3 regions of the Rossellomorea marisflavi genome follow, and region 2 is predicted to be linked to each of the others. Evidence: riboswitches for the same ligand, from Rfam matches in the RefSeq annotation. Region 2 holds a riboswitch; each other region holds the start of a gene.

The links. A riboswitch is a leader RNA that binds a small molecule or an ion and turns the genes downstream of it on or off. The one in region 2 is predicted to bind S-adenosylmethionine.
Region 1: it holds a riboswitch for S-adenosylmethionine, as region 2 does, so the genes downstream of both, K6T23_RS17350 (methionine ABC transporter ATP-binding protein) here and K6T23_RS11955 (DUF2292 domain-containing protein) in region 2, are expected to answer to the same signal.
Region 3: it holds a riboswitch for S-adenosylmethionine, as region 2 does, so the genes downstream of both, K6T23_RS20630 (sugar ABC transporter substrate-binding protein) here and K6T23_RS11955 (DUF2292 domain-containing protein) in region 2, are expected to answer to the same signal.

Annotation. Positions count from the first base shown of each region.
Region 1 covers NZ_CP081870.1:3,312,865-3,321,226, forward strand. The annotation lists gene K6T23_RS17330 (YuzK family famiily protein) at 1-56, opposite strand, end outside; gene K6T23_RS17335 (carboxymuconolactone decarboxylase family protein) at 298-663, opposite strand; gene K6T23_RS17340 (MetQ/NlpA family ABC transporter substrate-binding protein) at 738-1,565, opposite strand; gene K6T23_RS17345 (methionine ABC transporter permease) at 1,581-2,249, opposite strand; gene K6T23_RS17350 (methionine ABC transporter ATP-binding protein) at 2,246-3,253, opposite strand; SAM riboswitch class I at 3,404-3,510, opposite strand; gene K6T23_RS17355 (thioredoxin family protein) at 4,204-4,515, opposite strand; gene K6T23_RS17360 (toprim domain-containing protein) at 4,518-4,877, opposite strand; gene K6T23_RS17365 (YusG family protein) at 5,015-5,248, opposite strand; gene gcvH (glycine cleavage system protein GcvH) at 5,337-5,720, opposite strand; gene K6T23_RS17375 (arsenate reductase family protein) at 5,816-6,172, opposite strand; gene K6T23_RS17380 (acyl-CoA dehydrogenase FadE) at 6,471-8,255, opposite strand; gene K6T23_RS17385 (acetyl-CoA C-acetyltransferase) at 8,314-8,362, opposite strand, start outside.
Region 2 covers NZ_CP081870.1:2,282,079-2,290,440, reverse strand. The annotation lists gene ilvA (threonine ammonia-lyase IlvA) at 41-1,309, shown strand; gene fabG (3-oxoacyl-ACP reductase FabG) at 1,528-2,280, shown strand; SAM riboswitch class I at 2,546-2,650, shown strand; gene K6T23_RS11955 (DUF2292 domain-containing protein) at 2,765-2,878, shown strand; gene K6T23_RS11950 (phosphoadenylyl-sulfate reductase) at 2,978-3,676, shown strand; gene K6T23_RS11945 (sulfate permease) at 3,690-4,751, shown strand; gene sat (sulfate adenylyltransferase) at 4,774-5,913, shown strand; gene cysC (adenylyl-sulfate kinase) at 5,923-6,516, shown strand; gene K6T23_RS11930 (nitrite/sulfite reductase) at 6,529-8,139, shown strand; gene K6T23_RS11925 (DUF3906 family protein) at 8,153-8,362, shown strand, end outside.
Region 3 covers NZ_CP081870.1:3,993,299-4,001,660, forward strand. The annotation lists gene K6T23_RS20605 (class II fructose-bisphosphate aldolase) at 1-788, opposite strand, end outside; gene K6T23_RS20610 (response regulator) at 967-1,329, opposite strand; gene K6T23_RS20615 (DUF2529 domain-containing protein) at 1,519-2,043, shown strand; gene K6T23_RS20620 (ABC transporter permease) at 2,079-3,020, opposite strand; gene K6T23_RS20625 (sugar ABC transporter ATP-binding protein) at 3,037-4,560, opposite strand; gene K6T23_RS20630 (sugar ABC transporter substrate-binding protein) at 4,574-5,647, opposite strand; SAM riboswitch class I at 5,747-5,853, opposite strand; gene K6T23_RS20635 (helix-turn-helix domain-containing protein) at 6,393-6,707, shown strand; gene K6T23_RS20640 (IS3 family transposase) at 6,722-7,654, shown strand; gene K6T23_RS20645 (CTP synthase) at 8,049-8,362, opposite strand, start outside.

The sequences.
Region 1 (8,362 bases), 1.0 Mb from region 2:
TACCCTACTCCGTGGGCTCCATGCATGGCCTTTTCCATTTCGCTTGTGTACGACATACTGTCAAGAGAGTCGATAGTGAATCATTCCTTTCAGGTTTTTGTGTTACTCATTAAGGATACTACCCTGCCATTCTTTTGCCAAAACGTGTGTGGGGTGATTTTTTCAGAAAATCATCCTTCACTCCTGTTCTGCGCTAAATTGTCAGACTTTCTTACACGTTTCCGCCTGTATCCTCCTGAAAGGAGTTCATCCTCTTTTAAAATGCAAAAAAAGAGAGTCCGAAGACCCCCCTTTCATTTAATGCTTCAGTTCATTCAGATCATGCATGGATTGCTGAACAAGCGTGACCGCCTGGCTCATGGCTGCACCGCCTCCGAATGCAGCAGTCACTCCCACGGCTTCAAGGATTTCCTCTTCCGTACATCCTTGATCGAGACAACCCTTTGTGTGGTAGATGATGCAGTACTCATCTTGAGAATACAAACTGATGCCAAGGGCGATCAGCTGCTTCTCTTTCTTTGATAATACCCCTTCACGGAAACAATGCTCCGTGAAGGCATTGTATTGCTGTGCCAGCTCCGGCATTTTTTCAGTGAAGATCCCAAGCCCCGTCTTATAATCGAGCAGGGCCGCTTCCGTCGTATTTCTAGGCTCTACCTGCATTCACTTTCAGCTCCATTCTAATTCGAGTGATCGAAAATAGTATGAGCTTATTGCAAAAAGATTATGTTTGGTATTTATTCTTTGACCGGCACCACGGAACCTTTCCACTCTTTATTGATGAAGTCCTGAATTTCATCAGACTGAAGCACCTTCACAAGCTCCTTGATTTCTTTTTTGTCTTCATCACCTTTTTTGACCGCGATGATGTTCACATACGGTGATTCCTTGTCTTCAATGGCAATGGAATCCTTGACCGGATCCAGTCCGCTATCGATGGCATAGTTGGAGTTGATGACGACTGCATCGCCTTCTTCATTATTGTAAAGCTGAGTAAGAAGGGCCGGCTCGTATTCGTAGTCGAATTTCAATTTTTTAGGGTTTTCAGCGATATCATCCAATGTCGCCTGGGTTTTATCAATACCATCCTTCAATTTGATCAGACCGTTTGCTTCAAGCAAAGTCAGGATCCTTCCGTGCTCTGCCACGGAGTTACTGAATAGAATGGTTCCGCCTTCCGGGATATCTTTAAGGGATTGGTGCTTCTTGGAATATACCGCCATCGGTTCGATGTGAATTCCTCCGGCACTGACGAAGTCATAACCATGTTCCTTCTTTTGCCCTTCTAGATAAGGGATGTGTTGGAAGTAGTTCGCATCAAGATCTCCGCTCTCGAGATCCTTATTTGGCAGGACATAATCCTGATACGTTTCGATCTTGAGATCGATCCCTTCTTTTTCAAGGATCGGTTTTGCTTCCTCAAGGATTTCAGCGTGAGGAACATTGGATGCTCCGACCACAAGTTCCTTTGAGTCGCCTGAGCTACCGTTGCTCCCGCCGGTTCCGCATGCTGCCAATCCTATGATACTCGCTGCTGCAATCGTTCCCACTAACCATTTTTTCATCTGAATTCTCTCCTTTTATCGTTTATCTATTTTATTGGTGAAATAATCACCGACAAGCTGAATGATGAATACAAGAACCAGGATCATGATTGTCGCTGCCAAGGTGACATCGGTTCTGCTGCGCTGGAATCCATCCAGGAATGCCAGATTCCCGAGACCACCAGCCCCGATGACGCCTGCCATTGCGGTATAACCGACCAATGCGATGGCCGTCACGGTGATTCCCGAGATGAGAGCCGGCATGGATTCTGGGAGAAGGACCTTCATGATGATGGTACTCGTCTTGGACCCCATGGCTTTCGCTGCTTCGATGACCCCTTTATTGACTTCGCGGAGGGCGATTTCCACCATCCGGGCATAAAACGGGGCTGCACCGATGATCAGGGCTGGCAAGGCCGCGTTGGCCCCCCGGATCGTCCCGATCAATACCTTCGTAAAGGGAATCAGTAACACAATCAGAATGATAAAAGGGATGGACCTGAATATATTGACTGCCGCATTGGTAATCGTATAAGCCGCCTTGTTCTCCCAAATGTTCCCCTTCGATGTAAGGAACAAGAGGATTCCAAGGGCAAGACCGAGGAAAAAGGTCAAAATGACCGACATCCCCGTCATGTATAAGGTTTCAAGTGTTGCCTCCCACATTTTCTCCCAATCGACATTCGGAAAGACTTTTTCAATCATCTCTCCATCACCTCCACCTTCACTTGATTTTCAGCAAAAGCGACGGCCTGATCCACAATCAATGGATCTCCGGTCAGCTGGATGAACAACGTTCCGAAGGCCCCTTTTTGTGTTTGGGATATCTGCCCTTGAAGGATATTCACTTCAATATCGAACCGGCGGATCAGCGCTGTGATGAGAGGCTGATCTGTGCTTTCTCCTACAAAAGTAAGCTTCAGCACCTTCCCATCCTGACAATGTTCCAAGACATCATCCGATTCCTGTTGCTGAGAAACTTCTTTTACAAAACGCTTCGTCACTTCTTCCCTAGGGTTCCGGAACACGTCAAGTACGTCCCCTTCTTCGACGACTTTACCTGAATCCATGACCGCTACCCTGTGACAAATCTTGCGGATGACATGCATCTCGTGGGTGATCAACACAATCGTTAATCCAAGACGATCATTGATATCCACTAAGAGGTCGAGGATGCTGTCTGTGGTCTGTGGATCAAGGGCGGAAGTCGCCTCATCGCATAGCAGCACTTTCGGATCATTCGCCAATGCCCTTGCAATGCCGACCCGCTGCTTTTGACCTCCACTCAATTGCGAAGGATATGAATCGCCTCGGCCTTCAAGCCCGACCAGGTTAAGGAGTTCATTTGCTTTTTTGATCCTCTCTTTTTTCGATACACCTGCAATTTCAAGGGGGAACTGGATGTTTTCCAGGACCGTCCTCGACCAAAGGAGGTTAAAGTGCTGGAAGATCATCCCCATGGACTGCCTTGCTTCCCTGAGGGCCCTCCCTTTTGCCTCTGAAATCAGCTGCCCGTTCACATCGACGGCTCCATCAGTAGGGACCTCAAGCCCGTTTAACATCCGGATCAACGTGCTCTTTCCGGCTCCACTGTATCCGATCACACCGAAGATTTCTCCATCGTTGATGGTCATATCCACCCCATCGACGGCTGAAACCGTTCCGTTTTTCGTTTGAAAGATTTTTTTTACATCAGAAATCGTAATCATGTTGCATCCACCTCACCATCAGTAAAACCACCGGTTTACTAGGAATTATATCCAAATGACGTTTGCTGTTAAATCATCGAACGTCATTTGGAAAATAAAAATGCCTTTCTGCGATAAGCAGAAAGGCATACTATTTCAATAGTAGACTTTCTCTCATCTGTCGAAGCCTTCGCTTCGAGTGAATTGGCACCGTGTCAATTTTCATTGACGGTTGCCGGGTTTCATCGGGCACTTCCCTCCACCACTCTTAATAAGAGATAAACGTTATTTAATTATTCATACTAAATACTCAGAAATTTGTTACTAAAGTGATACTATCACCGAATAAACATGGTGTCAATTCATTTTTGCACATTATACGCTCACTGGTTCAACGATGTGAAAACGGGTCAACCAAAGCACGGATTCAGCAAACAACAAATGCCGGTAGCCCCCACGGACTAGGACATCCTTTTTATCAACAAGGGAAGTCAATCGCTCATTCCCTGCAAATAAAGAAAGCAACTGCCGTTCATGTCCAGCCGTTATCCTCAGGTGGGGCTCAGGATGGGGATTGGGAAGTACGGAACATCCCTTATTTGATATAGACAGACTGTACCCGCTTGAGCCACTTTGGAAGTGTAGGACGAACGGTGTGTCTGGAAATAATAATTGTAAGTGATACCTGGTCTCGCATTGATCTACTATTTTCTCTAAATACTCTCTCATGCAACCCCTCCAGTATCTCGGATACTTAACTAATTCCACTACTGGATTGTTTATCCTCCCGTACTTTCTCGACAGATTGTGGACGGACTGTCGAAGGAAGGGCCCAATAGACAATATATTGGCGGGTTCGTTTCATTTCCCGAGAAATATGTCCCGGTGTGTAGAAAAGTCGTAGTGGTTTTCGTGAAAATCTATCTATTTCTTGTGCTATTCGAGCATAAAAAAAGGCCTTTTTGGCCCCTTCACGCTACCTTTTTCAATGCTTCATACAGAAACGGTACAGACTGGAACGCATAGATCCGGTCGACCTCGACTCCATCTTTGAACAGGAGGAGGCAAGGAACGCTCTCGATTGCATACTCAGTTGCGAAATCCGCCATGTAATTAAGATTTGCCTTTGCAAAAACAAACGGTTGGGGCAGATTTTCTACGATCTCGATCATCCTCCCTGCAACCTGACAGGTCCCACACATGGGTGTATACAAATAGAGGGCAAGCAGTCTTTCATTCTTTCGAATCGTTTGCAGCGCTTCATGGCTGTTCAACTCTTTCAAATCTAATTCATCCTTTTTCCAAGATATTGTTGGTGGACATCAATATTGGCTCCGATCAAAACGGAAGCGAGGTGATATTCCGGGGCAGCAGCCACTTCCTTGTACATCCTGTCGATATACAGGTGGCCTGCTTCCGGGAACTCCCGCTTGAATTGCTTGCGGAGTTTTTCACCGGCTTCGTCGGCATCCACAAGGATGTATACGTCCCTGTCGATTAATGAATCAATCAGTTCGTCCATTTTAGTCAGACTGATCGTACCATTGGTACAAATGATTTCCACGGGCTCACTGATGATATCTTTGACCTTTCGTTTATCGGATGTGCCTTCTACGATCAGGACTTTTTCATCCACGACTTCCATGACAATCACCTTGACTTTCAGTGAAGTAGTAAAAGATTATTAATGGTCCACTTATTATCTCTATTTTCTCATGTCAGTGGTATTTTGCAAAGGATTTGATCCTAAAGAACACCGGGGGGGAATCCCCCGATGTCATGTTAACACCATCCACCTTCATCGCAATCCGTATAGCGGGCGTCATGCCCTTCTGATGAGGTATAGCTCTGGTAGATTTTATTTTCTTTCGCCTTGAAATTCGGCTGCATGCTGATCCCCTCCAACGAAAGGGGGACTTTCCCGATTGATTGGTTATCAAGGAATAGCTCAATGGAGCCATCCTTCACTTTTCCGATGACACGATCGGTCACATCGGCCTGTTTAGGTGTGAGCATGACCATCATCCTTTCATTAAAGGTTGAATTTATCTTGCCCTTGAGAATAAAAAAACACCTTGAGAATTTATCCCAAGGTGTTCCTGTTTTAGCCTTCGTTGATCATTTTATCGTATTCTTCAGATGTCATCAGTTTGTCCACTTCACCAGCGTCTGAAGGTTCCACAACAACCATCCATGCTTTCTCGTATGGAGATTCGTTGACGAATTCAGGGCTGTCAGACAGGTCTTCGTTCACTTCGACCACTTTTCCTGATACAGGAGCGTAAAGTTCAGAAACGGTCTTGACCGATTCAACGCTTCCGAAAGGCTCGTTCGCTTTGACTTCATCGCCGACTTCCGGCAGCTCGACAAAGACGATGTCACCAAGTTCTGATTGTGCGAATGCTGTGATCCCGATTCGGACGTTGCCGCCTTCGGACTTTACCCATTCATGTTCTTCTGAATAACGCAGTTCTTTCGGTGTGCTCATCTTTATCCCTCCACATGCTAGTTATACAAACTAATATTGACACATTCTTTAAGAGAAAAGCAAGGAAGTCTTGCACAAATATTCTGCTGCTTCCATTACTTCCAAGTCTCTTCAAACGTTTCTTCCTTGAAGCCCAAGGTTACCTTTTGACCATCGGTCGTGAGGGGGCGCTTGATCAGCATCCCATCTGAAGCCAGTAGTTCGAGGAGTTCATCTTCTGAGGCGGTATTGACCTTGTCTTTCAAGCCCAGTTCCCGGTATTTCATGCCGCTTGTATTGAAGAATTTTTTCAGGGGCAGTCCGCTTTTTTCATAAAGATCTTTCAGCGTCTCCTTGGACGGTGGCTCCTCGACAATATGTATTTCGTTGAAATCAACCTCTTCTTGTTCAAGCCATTTTTTCGCCTTGCGGCACGTCCCGCATTTAGGGTAGGAATAGAATGTGATTGCCATTGTTTTCACCACCTTTCATTTGAGTGCTTTCTTCATCATTATATCCGTTTTTGTGCTTGGCGAACAATACCGGCTGTCGATTGTTGTAGAGAATGATTTGACGCTGTCGTATGTTCCATTAAAAAAGCCCAATCTGCTGCTATGCGCAACCTCCAGGAATCACATAGGCGGAAAGAGGGCGATCGGTAAGCAGGATCTGCATGAATCAACATTCTGTTCTGCATATCGGGACTCCTATAGAGCTCCCACTCTTATGCTTCCATTAAAAAGGGGCTGCATGCAGGCAGCCCCTTTCTTCTTACACGATATATTTTTCAGCGTCGATCAGTTTCACGGATGCATCGCGTTTGAGGGCGATGACGTTGACCGGTGTATGGCGGGTGAATTTTTTCAGGGCCGACAGCATGATGCGGAGCGTGTCACCTGATTCCGTAGCCACCAATGTTTCTTTGGCATGCTGCTCGATTTTGTTGAAAGCTTCCTGACAGAAGATCTGAGTATAGAGGAGCTTCTGCTTAGCTTTCTCCAAACCAGTCGTTTCGATCGCTTTTTCGGACCTCAATACAACGGATTCCATTGCATATGCTTCTGAGACGATATCAGCGATATTCACAAGGACTTCCTGCTCTTTCTCAAGGGCCTTACCGAATTTTTGCGCGGCAAGTCCTGCAAGCATCAAGCCGATTTTCTTTGCATTGCGCACCAGGTACTTTTCCTGTGCAAGAGGCTCGTCGCCCACTTCTTCAGGCATAAGCATCATCAGTTCTTCCTGCAGGGCCTGTGCTTTTTGCAGCAGTGGAAGTTCGCCTTTCATGGCTTTTCGCAAATAGGTGCCAGGTACAAGGAGACGATTGATTTCGTTTGTGCCTTCGAAAATCCGGTTGATACGGGAATCCCTGTAGAGGCGCTCAATTTCATATTCCTGCATGAATCCGTAACCACCGTGAAGCTGTACGCCTTCATCCACGATATAGTCCAGCACTTCCGTACCGAAGAATTTATTGAGTGAGCATTCGATGGCATACTCAGCAATGGATTTAGCCACTTCCGCCCCGTTTTTCACTTCTTCATCAGAGAGCTTGCTCATCCTATCCTCAAAGAGACCGACCGTACGATAGACGGAGCTTTCTGCGGCATATAGCTTGGATGCCATGGTTGAGAGTTTTTCTTTTGTCAGGTTGAAAGAAGAGATCGGCGTCTTGAACTGCTGACGCTGATTCGTATAGGCTACCGTTACTTCCAATGCTCGCTTGCTTGCCCCGACTGCCCCTACCCCGAGCTTATAACGGCCGATGTTGAGGATGTTGAATGCGATGATATGCCCCTTTCCGGCTTGACCGAGGAGGTTTTCAACCGGTACTTCTGCATCTTCAAGGATCAGCGTACGTGTGGATGAACTCTTGATTCCCATCTTCTTCTCTTCAGGACCCGTCGATACCCCAGGGAATTCTTTTTCTACGATAAAAGCGGAGAAATGCTCACCATCGATCTTTGCGTATACGATGAAGACATCGGCGAATGCGGAGTTAGTGATCCACTGTTTCTCACCATTCAATACGTAATGGGTCCCTGCTTCGTTCAATTTGGCAGTCGTTTTTGCCCCCAATGCATCAGATCCTGATCCCGGTTCTGTCAAAGCGTACGCCGCAAGCTTTTCTCCTGTGGAAAGAGGCGGCAGATACTTTGTTTTCTGATCTTCATTCCCGAAGAGGACGATTGGAAGGGAACCAATCCCCACGTGAGCACCGTGTGAAATCGAGAATCCTCCTGCTCTCGACATACGCTCAGCAATCAATGCTGAACTTACTTTATCGAGCCCGAGCCCACCGTATTCCTCCGGCACGTCTGCACCGAGAAGTCCCAGCTCACCCGCTTCTTTCAACAGGCGCACGGAGTGATCGAACTCGTGATTTTCAAGATTATCGATGACAGGAACTACTTCGTTCAGTACGTAATCTTCCGTCGTCTTGGCGATCATTTTGTGCTCATCACTATAGTCTTCAGGCGTGAACACCTGCTCATACGTTACATCTTCAATCAGGAAGCTTCCACCTTTGATCAATTTATCTGTTTGATTTGCCATTTTGGTCTCCTCCAATTTCTATGGTTTCATACGTTTATTCATCCATTAGTGTTGGAAATCAGCCGATCAGTTCAAAGACTCCTGCTGCGCCCATTCCACCACCGATA
Region 2 (8,362 bases):
GGGTTTTTTGTGTTAAAAAGCAATAGAAAGGAAGAGAAGCATGGATCATACACAGGAAAAGAGCCGAACCGTATTGGTGGAGGATATCATGATTGCCAATCAGCGCATCAAAGACGTAGTGCTTCACACACCTTTGCAGTTCAATCCCCTGTTATCAGATAAGTACGGGTGTAACGTATATTTGAAGAGGGAAGATCTTCAAGTCGTACGTTCGTTTAAAATCAGGGGTGCCTATAACCGAATCAAAAAACTTACCCAAAAGGAACTTCAAAACGGGATCGCCTGCGCGAGCGCAGGAAACCATGCCCAGGGTGTCGCCCATTCCTGTCACCTGCTGCAAAGCCGCGGGAAGATCTTCATGCCGACTACGACCCCGAAGCAAAAAGTGGACCAAGTAAAGTTCTTCGGAGGGGAGTATGTGGAAGTCGTCTTGACAGGTGATACATTCGATGATGCTTATGAAAAAGCCATTCTATGCAGCGAAGAAGAAAACCGGACGTTCATTCATCCCTACGATAATGAAGATGTGATTGCCGGACAAGGAACTGTGGCAGTGGAAATCCTCAATGACTGTGAGGAACAGATCGACTATCTCTTCGTTCCCGTCGGTGGAGGTGGGTTGGCTGCGGGAATGGGGACGTTCCTGAAGAGCGTTTCGCCTGATACGAAGGTGATCGGCGCTGAACCATCGGGCGCTGCCGGAATGAATGAGTGCCTGACCCAAGGAAAGCATGTCACCCTTTCAGAGATCGATCCATTTGTGGATGGTGCAGCCGTTAAAAACGTAGGGGAGATCACCTACACAATTTGCCGGGAAGTCCTCGATGATTTGCTGGTGGTCCCTGAGGGTAAGGTATGTTCCACCCTTCTGGAACTCTATAATCGCAATGCGATCGTTGCGGAGCCTACAGGTTCCCTCTCCCTCGCAGCCCTCGATCAGTATGCCGATCAGATCAAGGGGAAAAACGTGGTATGTGTCGTGAGTGGTGGCAATAATGACATCGGACGGATGCAGGAAATCAAGGAGCGTTCAATGATCTTTGAAGGACTGCAGCATTATTTCATCGTCCATTTTCCCCAAAGGGCCGGAGCACTCAGGGAGTTCTTGGATGAGGTTCTTGGTCCACATGATGATATCAACCGCTTTGAGTACACGAAGAAGAACAATAAAGAGAGCGGACCCGCCCTTGTAGGGATCGAACTCAAGCATCGTGAGGATTATCCTGGGCTCTTGGACAGGATGAACCAAAAGGGATTTGCCTATCAATGTGTCAATCAGGATAAGACGCTGTTTCAATTATTGGTGTGATAACAGAGCCCGGAAAGCCCAGCGGTGATCCGGGCTCTTGTTGTGTTCACCTATCGATTGAAAAGGACCTTCGTGACTCTTACACCTCCTTAGCATGTGTGTCTACAACCGGTTATGGGCAGGAATTTTCCGTGGTTTGCCGAATTGTTACTAGGAGAGGTTGTTGTACGATGCAACCTACTGAATGAACAACCATTCATGTAAGGAGTGAATAGAACGTGACGAATATAAAAAGGGTGGCAGTCGTTACCGGTGGAGCTAAAGGGATCGGGAAGGCTGTTGTGGAAAGGCTTGCTCATGAGGGCCATCAGATCGCAGTGCTAGATACGGATGAAGAAGCACTAGGATTGATGCTTGAAGGGGCACAAGGGTATGAACCGTTTACAAGGATCACGGATATATCCCGACCCGAGGAGGTGAAGAAAGCTGTGGAGGAGACAGTTGAGCGCTTCGGACGGATCGACATCCTTGTGAACAATGCAGGCGTCATCCGGGACAATCTCCTTTTTAAAATGTCCGACAGCGACTGGGATACAGTCATGGACGTTCACCTGAAAGGGGCGTTCCTGATGTCGAGGGAGGTCCAGACCTTCATGGTTCATCAAAAGCATGGGAGGATCATCAACCTATCATCCACGTCTGCATTGGGCAACCGGGGGCAGGCGAATTACTCGACTGCCAAAGCTGGTCTTCAGGGATTGACGAAGACGCTTGCCGTTGAACTGGGTCCATACGGAATCACCGTGAATGCCGTGGCTCCTGGATTCATTGAAAGCGATATGACGCGACAGACCGCCAAGCGGATCGGGATGCCGTTTGAAGAATTCGTCAGCATGAGCATCAGACAAATACCGGCCAGGCGAAGCGGTCAGCCAGAAGATGTCGCCAATGCAGTTGCCTTCTTTGCAGATGAGCGCTCATCATACGTGAACGGACAGATCCTTTATGTATCAGGTGGGCCGGCTTCCTGAAAAACCTCCTCCACAAAAAATCGTGATTCTATGATCGCGATTTTTTTGTGGTTCACGGGTGTACACTTATACTTCAAGATGAATAAATTTGGATAAGCCCATCAACAAAAAAAGGTGGTTGAAACGAAATTCTGTGAATACCTTGAGTTAAGGGCATGGAAGAAACAAATTTGTGAAAAATAGTTCAATTTCATTATTCCTATCAAAAAAGTCGGATTGACTTATCTCAATTATCTGTTATCATTTTAATTATTCAAATGAATATCACTTATCCAGAGCGGTGGAGGGAACTGGCCCGATGAAACCCGGCAACCTACGTATTGTAAGGTGCTAACTCCAGCAAAATGGGACTCATTTTGGAAGATAAGGTTCGATACCTGAACAGCTTTCCGAAATGGGGGGCTGTTTTTCCATGGACCCAGATGTTGAAACCGGGGGGAAGTCGATGAACAAGAAGGATAAACAGGAAGATGTGGCGGGATGGATGGATACGATCAATTCAATGCTTGAAAACATGGACTTCGGTTCCATCACGATCGTGGTGCAAAATGGTAAAGTCATTCAATTAGAGCGGAATGAGAAAGTACGAATCAAATAATCATGCTGACTAGAAAAACTAGAGGCATTCATCTGCAGGATTTATTTTCCTGTGCATGAATGCCTTTTTCTTTTGGGCATGAGGAAAGCGGTGATCAACGTGTTGACACACGAAAATTGGAAAGAACATGATCAGGACTTCGAGGTTGATCCCACCTATAAAGGGGCTCTAAACGTATTGGAGTGGGCATATGAGCATTATGGTGACAGGATTGTGTACGCATGCAGCTTCGGGGTCGAGGGAATGGTCCTGATCGACCTCATCTACAAGGTGAATCCCCATGCAAACATCGTCTTCCTGGATACAGATGTACATTTCAAGGAGACGTACGAAACAATCAAAAAGGTACAAGAAAAGTACCCTTCCCTTCAAATCGAGATGAAAAAACCCGCGCTCTCCCTTGAGGAACAAGCAGCTCAATTCGGGGATCGATTATGGGAAACACAGCCGAATCAGTGTTGTCAGATCAGGAAGCTCGATCCGCTGAAAGAGGTGCTTTCAGGAGGGGATGCCTGGATTTCAGGTCTTAGGCGCGAGCAGTCACCGACGCGGAAAGATACACAGTTCATCAATAAAGATGACAAGTTCAAGTCCGTCAAGATCTGTCCACTGATCCACTGGACATGGAAGGATGTATGGAGATATGTCCATAAACACTCCCTTCCATATAATGAGCTGCATGATAAAGGCTACCCGAGCATCGGATGCTTCCATTGTACGGCCCCTGCATACGATATGAATGATTTGAGATCGGGCAGATGGACAGGCAAAGGCAAGACGGAATGCGGGCTACACTAGGAGGGCAGACATGCTGGAAATCATCGCCATTATCATCAGCTTATTCTTTGCCATGAATATCGGGGCAAGCGGTGCGGCTGCGACAATGGGGGTCGCTTACGGATCGGGTGCCATCAAGAAAATGAAAGTTGCCCTTGTCATCTGTTCCATCGGGGTCCTTGCCGGTGCAGTCCTCGGAGGTGGTGAGGTGGTCAAGACCATCGGGTCGGGAATCATTCCATCGAGCATCCTGACATCGAAGTTAGTGATCATCATTCTTATATCGGCTACCTGTTCGCTTTTCATCGCCAACCTGATGGGCATTCCCCTTTCGACAAGTGAGGTGACAGTCGGTGCCGTAGTCGGAGTGGGTGTAGCATATCAGGTTCTATTCATAAAATCCCTGTTCACCATCATGGTGTTCTGGGTGATTGTCCCGTTCACGGCGTTCATTCTTACATGGTTGCTGGCCAAAGGGCTATATGGGCTAGAAAAGCGGGGATGGACATTCAATCATACATGGATCGGGTACGTTTTGATACTCGCGGGCTTCCTGGAGGCCTTCTCAGCAGGCATGAACAATGTAGCCAATGCCGTGGGGCCACTGGTGGGGGCCGGAATGCTGAAGGCGGGACCGGCCGTTTGGCTTGGTGGAGCGTTTGTGGCAGTAGGCGCGCTTCTGTTGGGTGCCAAAGTAGTCGAAACGAACGGAAAGAAGATTACGAGGTTTTCAAAGCCTGAAGGGATCCTCATTTCTAGCGTCGGTGCAGGCTTGGTGATCACCAGTTCGATTTTCGGGCTTCCCGTTCCACTGGTCCAGGTGACGTCTTCTTCCATTATAGGACTCGGAACCGCGAGGAATGGAAGGGAAGTCATCCAGAGTGATATTGTGAAGAAAATCGTGAAAATTTGGATTGTTTCACCGCTTGTGTCATTGAGCATTTCTTATTTCCTTGTAAAACTGTTGGTTGATTATGACATTTATTCCATCATCATTCCCGTTTCGGTCATGATCGCGACGATAGGGGCATTATCCTTGATGAAGGCGATCCGAAAAGAAAAACGGGCCGTTCATGAAGATGGTGGAGGAATCTGATTGTATTGAAGGAGGAAACATAATGAGTTTAGAACCACATGGAGGAACACTGGTACGATCATATGCACCTGAAGAGGAAGTGGAGACCATCAAGACGGAGATTCCCCTCGATGAGATTTCATTGAGCGATCTCGAATTGATCGCGATAGGAGGATACAGTCCCATAAATGGCTTCCTGCAAGAAGCCGATTATAAGAGTGTTGTCGAGAATCTGAGACTTGCCGATGGGACCGTCTGGAGCATCCCGATCACCCTGCCGGTGGAGCAGGAGGTTGCAGATCGCTTAACGATCGGGAGTAAAAGCAGGCTGGTATACGACGGGACAACGTACGGATCGATCGATGTACAGGAAATCTTCACCCCTGATAAAGAAAAAGAGGCGCTGCTCGTTTATGGAACCACAGACCTTGAGCATCCCGGAGTCAAAAAGCTTTTCCACCGTGGCCCCATCTATGTGGGAGGGAAAATCACCCTACATAAGCGCTTGAATAAACCCTTCGAAGCTCACACATTCGATCCTGTGGAGACGAGAGCAGCATTCAATGAAAAAGGGTGGAAGACGATTGTGGGATTCCAGACCAGGAACCCGGTTCACAGAGCTCATGAATATATCCAAAAGACGGCTCTAGAAACAGTGGATGCCTTATTCCTCAATCCCCTCGTCGGAGAAACGAAGTCAGATGATATTTCGGCTTCGATCAGGATGGAAAGCTATGAAGTCCTTCTCAAAAACTATTACCCTAAGGACCGTGTGTTCCTGGGGGTATTCCCGGCAGCCATGCGGTATGCAGGACCTCGCGAAGCCATCTTCCACGCGCTGGTGAGGAAAAACTATGGCTGCACTCATTTCATCGTGGGCCGTGATCATGCCGGGGTCGGGGACTATTACGGAACCTATGATGCACAGAAGATCTTTGAGCAGTTTAACGAGGATGAGATTGGCATCGTACCATTAAAATTCGAGCACAGCTTCTACTGTCAGAAATGTGAAGGAATGGCCACGACGAAAACATGTCCCCACGGGAAAGAGGACCGGGTCATCCTGTCGGGAACGAAGGTGCGCGGTATGCTAAGGGCCGGTGAAGTCCCTCCAAGCACCTTCTCAAGACCGGAAGTCATCAACGTGCTCATTGAAGGATTGAAGAAGGAAGGATCACAGTAAGGAGGAGAGATCATGTCTGATATCGTCTGGCATGAAAGTGCCGTAAAAAAAGGAGACCGCCGAAATAAAAATGGCCATGGCAGCTTCATCCTTTGGTTCACGGGGCTATCTGCCTCCGGGAAGTCATCGGTTGCAAACGCCCTGTCCCATCGACTATTCCAAGAAGGGAAGCAAGTGTATGTACTCGATGGGGACAATGTCCGCCATGGATTGAATGCAGATCTTGGCTTCAATGAAAAGGACCGCAAAGAAAATATCCGCAGGATCGGTGAAGTGTCGAAGCTATTCGTGGACAGCGGACAAATTGTCCTCACGGCTTTCATATCACCGTACAGGGAAGATCGTGCAGTGGTCCGCAGCCTGGTTGGAGAAGGAGAATTACTCGAGGTCTATGTTCATTGTCCACTGGATGAGTGTGAAAAGAGAGATCCAAAGGGGTTATACAAAAAAGCGAGGAATCAGGAGATCCCGAATTTCACAGGGATCAGCGCCCCTTATGAGGAGCCGGAGAATCCTGAAATCACGTTGAACACAAAAGAACATTCGATAGACGAGTGCGTTGAACAGATCTGGAATCATCTTCAAGTAAAACAATTGATCTAAGGAGTGGAGAGCATGGCTTATCAGAAGCACTGGGAACAAAATGAGAAATTGAACAAAACCGAACAATGGAAGCTTGAGCGCGATGGGTTGACCATACTGGAGGACATTCCTGAGTATGCTAAAAACGGATTTTCTTCGATCCCGAAGGAAGAGTGGGATAAGTTCAAATGGGCAGGATTGTATTTGCAACGTCCAAAGGAAGATGGTTATTTCATGATGAGGGTCAATGTCCCTTCTGGCATCCTTACCTATGATCAAGCCGTCGAACTTGCAGCCATCTGTAAAGAGTATGGTCGTGATGTGTATGACATCACGACGCGACAGGCAATCCAGTTCCACTGGCTGAAAATCGAACAGATTCCCGACATCTTCGAGCGTCTTGAAAAAGTCGGCCTTTCCTCCGCAGGTGCTTGCGGTGACATTACAAGGAATATCGTCGGTAATCCATTGACAGGTATCGATCCGGATGAACTGTTCGATACAAGGGAAATCGTGAAGGAAGTGTATGACTTCTTCCAGCTCAATGAAGATTTCTCAAATCTTCCGAGAAAATATAAGCTCTCCATCTCTTCGAACATCAACAATGCATCCAATGCTGAAATCAACTGTGCATCTTTCGTTCCGGCCACCAAGGTCATTAATGGAAAGAAGGTGGCAGGATTCCACCTGAAGGTTGGTGGCGGACTGTCTGCCAGACCATTCCTTGCCGAGACGCTGGATGTATTCATCGAACCTCATCAGGTAAAGGACGTAACGATTGCTGTAACCACGATCTTCAGGGATTTTGGATACAGGGAGAAGAGGCATCTCGCCCGTTTGAAGTTCCTCGTTGCCGACTGGGGACCTGAAAAGTTCAAGGAAAAACTATTGGAGTATGTCGAGCTACCTGATGGTGGGGAAGATGCCGTAACGGGATGGAATGCAGGCTACTTTTACGGAGTAAAGCCTCAAAAGCAAGAGGGGCTGAATTACGTGGGGTTGAATGTGCCGGTGGGCAGACTCAGTTCCGACGAAGTGCTGGAGCTTGCAAGGATATCGAAAAAGTACGGGAACGGTGAAATGCGAAACTGCAACTCACAGAATCTCATCATCCCGAACATCCCGGATGAGCATGTGGACGCCCTGTTGGCAGAGAAAATATTCGACAGGATCTCTACAAGCCCGTTATCCTTCATAGGCTATTCCGTGTCCTGCACTGGAATCGAATATTGCAATCTTGCCCTCGTCGAAACGAAGGAGAGAATGAGAAGAATCGCCAATGAACTGGATCGTGAACTGAGCCTTGATGTGCCGGTGCGCATGCATATGGTCGGATGTCCCAATTCATGCGGGCAGAGACAAATTGCCGATATCGGTCTTCAGGGGATCAAGATGAGGACAAAAGATAAAAAGATGATCGAGGCATTTGAAATTTATGTAGGCGGGACACTCCAAGATGGAGGGACATTGAATGAAAAGCTGAAGGGGAAAGTCGAAGCTGAACAGCTATCCGATGTGGTGAAGGGTCTCCTGCTCCACTTCAAGAATACGAAGGAACCAGGGGAAGCCTTCTTCGATTACGTAAATCGGGTAGGCACAGCCGATCTTCAGCAGTCACTTGACGGGTTGCTTCAGGAAGCATAAAGGGGATGAATTGATGAATCTTTACCGATTTGAAGTAACGACTCCGACATTTGTCACCCCTGTCGTTGTCGCAGCAGACTCTGATGAAAAAGCGTTTGATCTTGTAGAGATCGAGTTGGAGAAATATTTTCTTAAGAAACCGGAGATCGTGGATATTTCGCTTTATGAGAAACGGAGATTGCGAGGAGGAGGAGCGGCATTCGTCCTCCATGAGAAGGAAACC
Region 3 (8,362 bases), 1.7 Mb from region 2:
GGTCCGAGGTATTTACGTGGATCGTATACTTCAGAATCAGCAGCAAGTACTTCGCGTACTTTCTTAGCTGAAGCGATTTGGTTTTCAGTGTTCACGTTGATTTTAGCAGTTCCGTAAGAGATCGCTTTTTGGATATCTTTTGTCGGAATTCCAGTACCACCGTGAAGAACTAGAGGAACACCAGTAGCTGCTCCGATTTCTTCCATTTCTTTGAACCCTAGGTTTGGTTCACCTTTGTAAGGACCGTGAACAGAACCAAGAGCTGGAGCAAGTGTATCGATACCAGTACGTTCTACTAGTTCTTGACACTCTTTAGGGTCAGCATAGATTACGCCATCAGCGATGACATCATCTTCTTGACCGCCCACTGTTCCAAGTTCAGCTTCAACAGAAACACCTTTTGAGTGAGCATATTCAACCACTTTGGAAGTGATTTCGATATTTTCTTCGAAAGGACCGTGCGAAGCATCGATCATAACAGATGTGAAGCCAGCGTCGATCGCTTCTTTACATTTATCGAAGCTTGAACCGTGGTCCAAGTGGATTGCAACAGGTACAGTGATGTTCAAGTCTTCCATAAGACCTTCAACAATCTTCACAACTGTTTTGAATCCGCTCATGTAACGTGCCGCACCTTCAGAAACACCTAGAATGACAGGTGATTTCTCTTCTTCTGCAGCTTGCAGGATCGCTTGAGTGAACTCAAGATTGTTCAGGTTGAACTGACCAACTGCATAGTTTTTTTCTTTTGCTTGAATAAGCATGTCTTTCATAGACACTAAAGGCATGACTATTTCCTCCTTTTATCCGTCAGTATACCATCCTATCTGGAGATGGCGGTGTTAGTTATAGCACCACGTGACATTGTTTACAATTTCACTTGTATCATACCAAAACAGAATAGATTTTACCAACAGAGAAGACGAAATGCTAAAAATACTACTATTTTTATTTTTCTAACAAATTTTAGGCAGGGATATACTGTTTGACGGCTCGGCGGATGTCGTCGATATCAAACGGCTTAGCGAAATGTGTTAGAGCCCCAAGGTCTTTCGCCTCCTGGATCATATCGAGCTCACCATAGGCGGTCATGATGATGACCCTGATCCCATCGTCCTTTTGCTTCATCCTCTTCAGGATTTCAATCCCATCCATTCCAGGTATTTTCATATCAAGGAGGACAAGATCGGGGGAATGCTGATCGACAATTTCCAGTGCCTGTATCCCGTTCGCGGCCTGGAATGTTTGATATCCTTCCTTTTGAAGCACCTCATTCAATAGAATCCTGATACCAAATTGATCATCCACGATTAGTATTTTCTCGTTCATAAAGCCCTATCCCCTCCGTTTATGGTGTCGTTATGTAAAAACGTTCCTGCACTGATGCCCAACTTTTATTATAAGTAATTCTCTGCCAAAGGGGAATATCCTTCTCTTCCACAACATTTTACTTCTCCACACGTCCCATTTATAATGACGTATAGTCCATTACTCGAAAATAAGGAGAATCCACATATTATGATCAAGATGTTCACGACTCAGCTGACCGGTCTCTTTCAGCGGATTTCCGGCAAGCAGGAATTCGAAATCGAAGACTCCTCCCGTCTGCTGGCCCAGGCTGCCATAGGAGAGGGAACGATTTATATACAGGCATTCGGTGAAATGGAAGGCGTGGCTGCTGAGGCCATTTCAGGCGCAGAGCCCCTGCCTTCAGCTGCAAGATACCACGAAGACGCCGAGCTGACGGAAGCCGACCGCGTCCTGATCGTCACCAGGTTTTCCACTGATGAAGAAGCCGTGACCTTCGCCCGCGGTCTCGCAGAAAAAGGCATCCCGTCCGTAGGGATTTCCGGTATGGTGCCCGGAGATGAGAACCTAGAGGAAATCTGTGATTTCCACGTTGATACGAAAGTCATCAAAGGACTACTTCCCGGGGAAGAAATTGGGGAAAGGGTCAGCTTCCCTTCAAGCATGGCTGCCCTCTATATTTATTTTGCCCTATCGTTCCTGATCAAAGAGATTCTATCAGAATATGAAGAATGAAATCGTCCCGCCTGATGATGGCGGGACGATTTTTTTTATGTGCTTTGAAGGTTCCTGGCGTGGATATAGGTTACCGCGAGCGCAAGCACCAGGACGCTCCCCTTGATGATCTCAAACGCATAGTAGGGAAGATTCATCATGGTGAGGCCGTTGAGGAGGACGCCGATGAGGGCTGCCCCGAAGAAGGTGCCCAGCACATTCGGCTTCCCGGCACCGAGGACCGAGAACCCTACGAAGACCGCGGCAACGGCTTCCATCAGAAGCGGAGCCCCGGCATCGATCTGACCGGAACCTACCCTAGCAGTGAACAGGACGCCTCCGATCGAGGCGAACACTCCCGATGCGACATAGGCCAACACCTTCACCCGTTTGACAGGGATCCCCGACAGCCTCGATGCTTCCACATTCCCGCCTGTCATATAAAGAACCCTCCCCCATCTGGTGAAATGAAGGATGGCGTACACGATCGCAACGAGGACGAGCATGATCCAGACCGGTACCGGGAGCCCGAGCCATTTCCCCTGGCCGATGAAGAGGAAGGCATCCGAGAACTCTCCCGGGGCCGTTCCACCTTTCGACATGGGCATGTGACTGTAGATTGAATAGCCTTCTGTATAGGTCCGATGAAGCCCGGAAATGATGTACATCGCCCCGAGGGTCGCCAGGAGGTCGGGAATCCCGATTTTTACTATGAGAATGGAGTTGAATAGACCGACAAGTGCCCCGACGGCAATCGGCAGGAGGATGACCAGCCAGAGAGGCGCCTCATACCATACCATCAGGGAGGCGGTAATGACGGTTGACAGAGAAACTGTAGAACCGACGGACAAGTCGAACCCGTCGACGGCCAGCGTAAAGGTCACGCCAATTGCAACCAGGGTAACAATGGAAATTGACCTCAGGATATCCGAGATGTTTACATACGTGAAAAACACCGGATTATACAAACTGAAAAATATCAAAATGATGACCATCATGGCAATGGCCCCGTATTTAAACAAATAGTCGAGCGTCTTCACGTGTGTCCTTCCCTCCTGAAGCGTAGTACAAAATCGTCTCCTGGGTTGCTTCTTCCCTGGTCAATTCCTTCACGACCTCCCCGTCGTACATGACAAGGATGCGATCAGAAATCGCCATGATCTCCTGCAGCTCACAGGAGAAGTACAGGATCCCCTTCCCTTTTTCCGCAAGGGATTGGATCAAGTGAAAAATCTCTTTTTTTGCCCCAACGTCCACCCCTTTGGTGGGCTCATCGAACAATAACAGGGATGCATCCATGGTTAGCCACTTCCCGATGGCCACCTTTTGTTGATTACCCCCGCTCAAATAGTGGGAATGCAGGCTGTCACTGGACGTCTTGATGCCAAGGGATGCAATGACTTCCCGTGACATCTCCCTTTCCTTTTCCTTATTGATCCATAGGTTCTTTGAAATGGACCGTAAAGCCGGGAAGCTCAGATTCTTCCGGATGGACTCATGGACGAACAAGCCCTCCTTCCTCCGTTCTTCCGGTACCAGCGCAAGACCGTTACGGACCGCATCCACAGGGCTGGAGTGGCCGATCTCTTTTCCCTTCAGCTTGAATCGGCCTTTGGCCGGCACGGCCCCGAAGAGCGACTTGGCAAGTTCGGTCTTGCCTGCGCCGACAAGCCCGGCAACGCCTACGATCTCCCCTTCACGTACGGTGAGCGATATATCCTTCAGCAACGCACCATCCGAAACACCACTTGCCTCGAATAATACGTCACCGGTCACCGACTGATTCCGGTTGAACTCCTCTTTGTATGTCCCCCCGATCATCGCTTCGACGATGGCCCTCGGCGTGACTTCCTGCGCTTCGTACGTTCCCACCGTACCGCCGTCCTTCATGACCGTGATGCGGTCGGAGATCTGGAAGACTTCCGGCAGCCGATGGGAAATGAAGATGATGGCAACGCCAGACGCCTTCAACTCTTCAATGACACGGAACAGTTTTTCTGTTTCCGTAGAGCTGAGGGGGGCAGTGGGCTCATCCAATATCAGGACCTTGGCATCCCTCAGGAGGCACCTCGTCAATAAAATCATCTGTTTATCCGCAAGACTGAGCCTGCCCACCGGTTCCTGCAAAGGGATCGATTCATGCTTGATCCGCTTCAACCCTTCCCCCGCCTTTTTCTCCATCGCTTTCTTCCGGATGAGGAAGGATCCTCCCGGGGAAAAATCGTCCAGCAAGATATTCTCCATGGCACTCAACCCAGCTATGAGCGCCGTGTCGACTTCCTGATACACACAGTGGATCCCATGGTCCTTTGCTTCCTTAGGCGTGCGGCATGTCACCTTCTCCCCGTTCAGGCGGATCTCCCCTTCATCCTGCTCATATGCGCCGGACAGGATTTTCATCAGCGTACTTTTCCCTGCACCATTTGCCCCCAAGAGCGCATGCACTTCTCCTGCCCTTACTTCAAAAGAAGCCTCCTTCAGTGCCTGCACCCCGGCAAACGCTTTGTTCATCTTCACCATTTCCACTACAGCAGACATATCGTCCACTCCTTTACGATTCAAATGATGCCTCGAGCTTCTTCAACTCGTCGGAATACCCTTGTTCGCTCGCCCCCCAGCCGTCGATATGCTCACTCAATTGATCGGTGGTGATCGTTTCTTCCGGAAGCTGCTCTTTCTCGACGAAGACCGGTTCAAGCTTCACCGTCTGAGGCGTTTCCTCCCCGTCAAGCTTTTGGTAAAGGAAGCGGACCTGCACGCGGCCGATATCCTTCGGGTCCACTGCTGCGGACGCCACCCATGGGCTTCCTTCTTTCTGAATGATCTGGAGATCTTCGTCGCTCATATCGATTCCGTACACCCTGATCTCGTTTCTCCCTGCTGCTTCAATGGCACGGACGGCCCCTTTGGCGAATTCATCCCACGCGGCCCATACCGCATCGATTTCTCCTTTCGGATACTGCTTCAGGATCGCTTCCATTTGTGCCTGGGTATCCAAGGCCGTGTTGTTGGTCGCCGCTCCGAATGCAGCCACTTCTTTGATATCCGGGTTCTCTTTCAGGAACTCCTGATACGCGACTTGACGCCTTTCCATCGGAGCGAATCCTGCCACCCAGATTTTCACGATATTCCCCTTGCCTTCAAGCTCATCAGAGAGTTTGGAGAGGGTCTGTTCCGCCATCTGCTGATCCCCCTGTTCAAGGACGGTCACACCATCAGATTCCACATCGGCATCAAACACGACGACCGGGATTTTGGCTTCTTTTGCTTTTTCCACTCCTGATTGCAACGCTTCCTTCGTCCCGTGGTCAATGAGGATTCCATCAAACTTCTGGTTGATGGCCGCATCCAGATTCGAAGACATTTTGGCCAAGTCCCCTTCAGAAGTGAATACCTGTACTTCCCCGCCGAATTTCTTTACCTGCTCTTTCACTCCTTCAATATACTGGGCCGAGAACGTCCCCAGGTTGATCTGCATGATCAAGGCAATCTTCTTCCCTGCCAGCGGGTGCTCGGACGTCCCCTGCTTTTCTTCCCCTTTGGATTCTGACGATACGTTCGGCTGACAGGCAGCCAGTGTGGTGAGTAGTGTCGCAAATAAGAGTACTGATAAAACCTTTTTCATTCTCTCTTCTCCTTCCGGGATCTTCCCGCCTCATTTTTTCTCTACAAAAATAAAAACCTCTTTTCCTGAGGAAAAGAGGTGTATGTACGGATGAACGCACTCTTATCACTCAGGAATCACATCCTGCAGGTCTTAGCACCTTTCCGTATATACGGTAGGTTGCCGGGCATCATCGGGCCAGTCCCTCTGCCAACTCTTTATAAGAGAAAACTATGAAATTTTAACTACATATTGGATATCTTAACGAGGTGAGTGAATATTGTCAATATTCTTTTTGGAATTCTATAAGTTTAGAACCTAATCGATCTCTCCTTCAAAAAGCAATGAACAGGAACGGGGTCCGTTTCCTTTCGCTGCAGGGACTTGGTTTCCGCGGGGAGGCAGTCGAGCCACTTCCGCTTCCGTCCAACCTGTGGTGACTATTACGTATGAATAAACCGCTGAAAGGGTAGTAAGATGGTCCACAGGGGATGGAGTTTTATAGTGAATTATGGGTTTTTCAAGAAAAGGAAGGGCGCTTTTTGTCGAATGGGAAATATGGGGTGTAATGGGGCTACAGTTAGGCTCTATCAACCCTCAATTCATCGTAAATTCAACTGTTTTTCAGCATTTCAGGCACTTTTTTTCGATTCTCACCCGCATTTATTACCGACTTCTTTACGACCCCCTAATTCCTTTAGACAACCTCTACGTATCATCGTACACTGAAATTATCTAATTTAGGGAACTGAGGAGGGGTAGTCTGATGCCTAAAAGGAAGATTGAAGTATTAGAAGAGGTTAAGAAAAACTATGTTCGGTTGGCTCTTGAATCTGGAAATTATACCACTATCGCACGAAACGCTGGAATCTCCAGACCTACTTTATCCAAATGGATAAAGGAATATGAAGAGGAAGTACGTGAAGAGATGGAGGATTCAGACGTTGTGTCATTGCCGATTGATCCAACGAAAGAAGAACTAAAGGCCAAATACGAACAGGCAATAAAATTATTGGGTGAGAAGGAACTCGAAAACGCCATGCTTCGGAATCTCCTAAAAAAAACCCCATTCCGATCCTAACGGTCTTAAGGGAAATTCACCTATGGGCAAAGGAGGGATTCTCCATTACCAAATTGACGAAAGCTACCGGAATCAACAGGTCCCTTTACTATTACCATACCGAGGCAGAGGAAGCAGGCGATTCTAAGGGGAAGAGAGGTCGCCCTGTACCTGGATATTCCTTTACTACAACAGGGGTTCGCATCCCAGATGAACAAATTGAAGAGTACCTTATGGAAGCTGTCGAAGGAGATGGCGCAACCTATGGAATCAAGAATTTAACCCATTTCTTAAAGGTCAATCACCATATTAAAATCAACCATAAAAAGGTGGGAAGGTTATGTCGGAAATTAGGGCTCCTTCTTCCCCAACGAAAAGGAAATCCAACGTATCCTAAACGATTGGTTCGTAATCGAATTATCACCGCTCCAAATCAACTTTGGCAGGTTGATATCAAGTACGGAATGATTTCAGAAACCAGAAGGTTTTTCTTTGTAGCCTGTGCCATTGATGTACTGGATCGCTCCATTGTTGGACATTATCGAGGGCAGCGGTGCACGGCCAAAGACATTACCACCATGTTAGAAGAAGCGCTTTTTAGAAGGGGAGTTTCCACACCGCCAAGTGGTGAAAACCAGCTTATCATCCGAACTGATAACGGCCCCCAGTTTGTAAGTAACTTATTCGGGGCATTTTGCGAGGGGCATCACCTTCTCCATGAACGAATTCCGCCACGTTCACCCAATTACAATGCGTATATTGAGTCATTCTTCAGTATCATGGAGCGTGATTTATTCAGACGCTTTGAGTTTGAGTACTTTGAAGAGGCTTATTATGAAGTAGACGAGTTCATGACTTTTTATAACGAAAGACGATTCCACGGCAGCTTGAAACGAATGGCCCCTTTACAATTTCATGAGACGTATAGAGAAACGGGTTATCCTGTCGATATGAACATACGTCTATAACAGGGAATAGGATCTCGCTCTTCTTCACTTTAAAAAACTGCATCTGGTATCTGAAAAGTGAAGAAGAGTGTATAGAAATTAAAAAACTGAAAGTACTAGAGATTGAGGAAGCATACGTCAGGAATTAGGGGGTCAGACCGACTTTTTCAATTTTATTTTCAACTTTCCGATTTTTTCTATCGACTTTTAACTTTTTACTACCAACTCCCGTTTTTTCATCGAACCGTGTTGCCAACTTAGGCTGTTTATTTTCAACTTTAAGACTTTAAGATCAACTACCGATGTTTATTACCAACTTCCCCCTACCCCTCTCTTCCAAAGCAGAGGATTAAACATTTAACTCCACAAAAAAACCGCCGGCATTAAGCCCCGGCGGCGTTCATTCATAGTGATATCAGTTTTCTCCGTAAGCAAGCGTCGCTTCGATGAAATCTCTGAAGAGAGGTTGCGGACGTGTCGGGCGGGATGTGAATTCCGGGTGGAACTGGGAAGCGACGAACCATGGGTGGTCGCTAAGCTCGATGACTTCCACAAGGCGTCCATCCGGGCTTGTTCCAGAGAAGACAAATCCTGCTTTCTCCATTTGCTCACGATAGTGATTGTTGAATTCGAAGCGGTGGCGGTGACGCTCATAAACCACTTCTCCATCATAGGCTGCATAGGCTTTTGATCCTTCAGTCAGCTTACAAGGGTAAAGTCCAAGGCGCA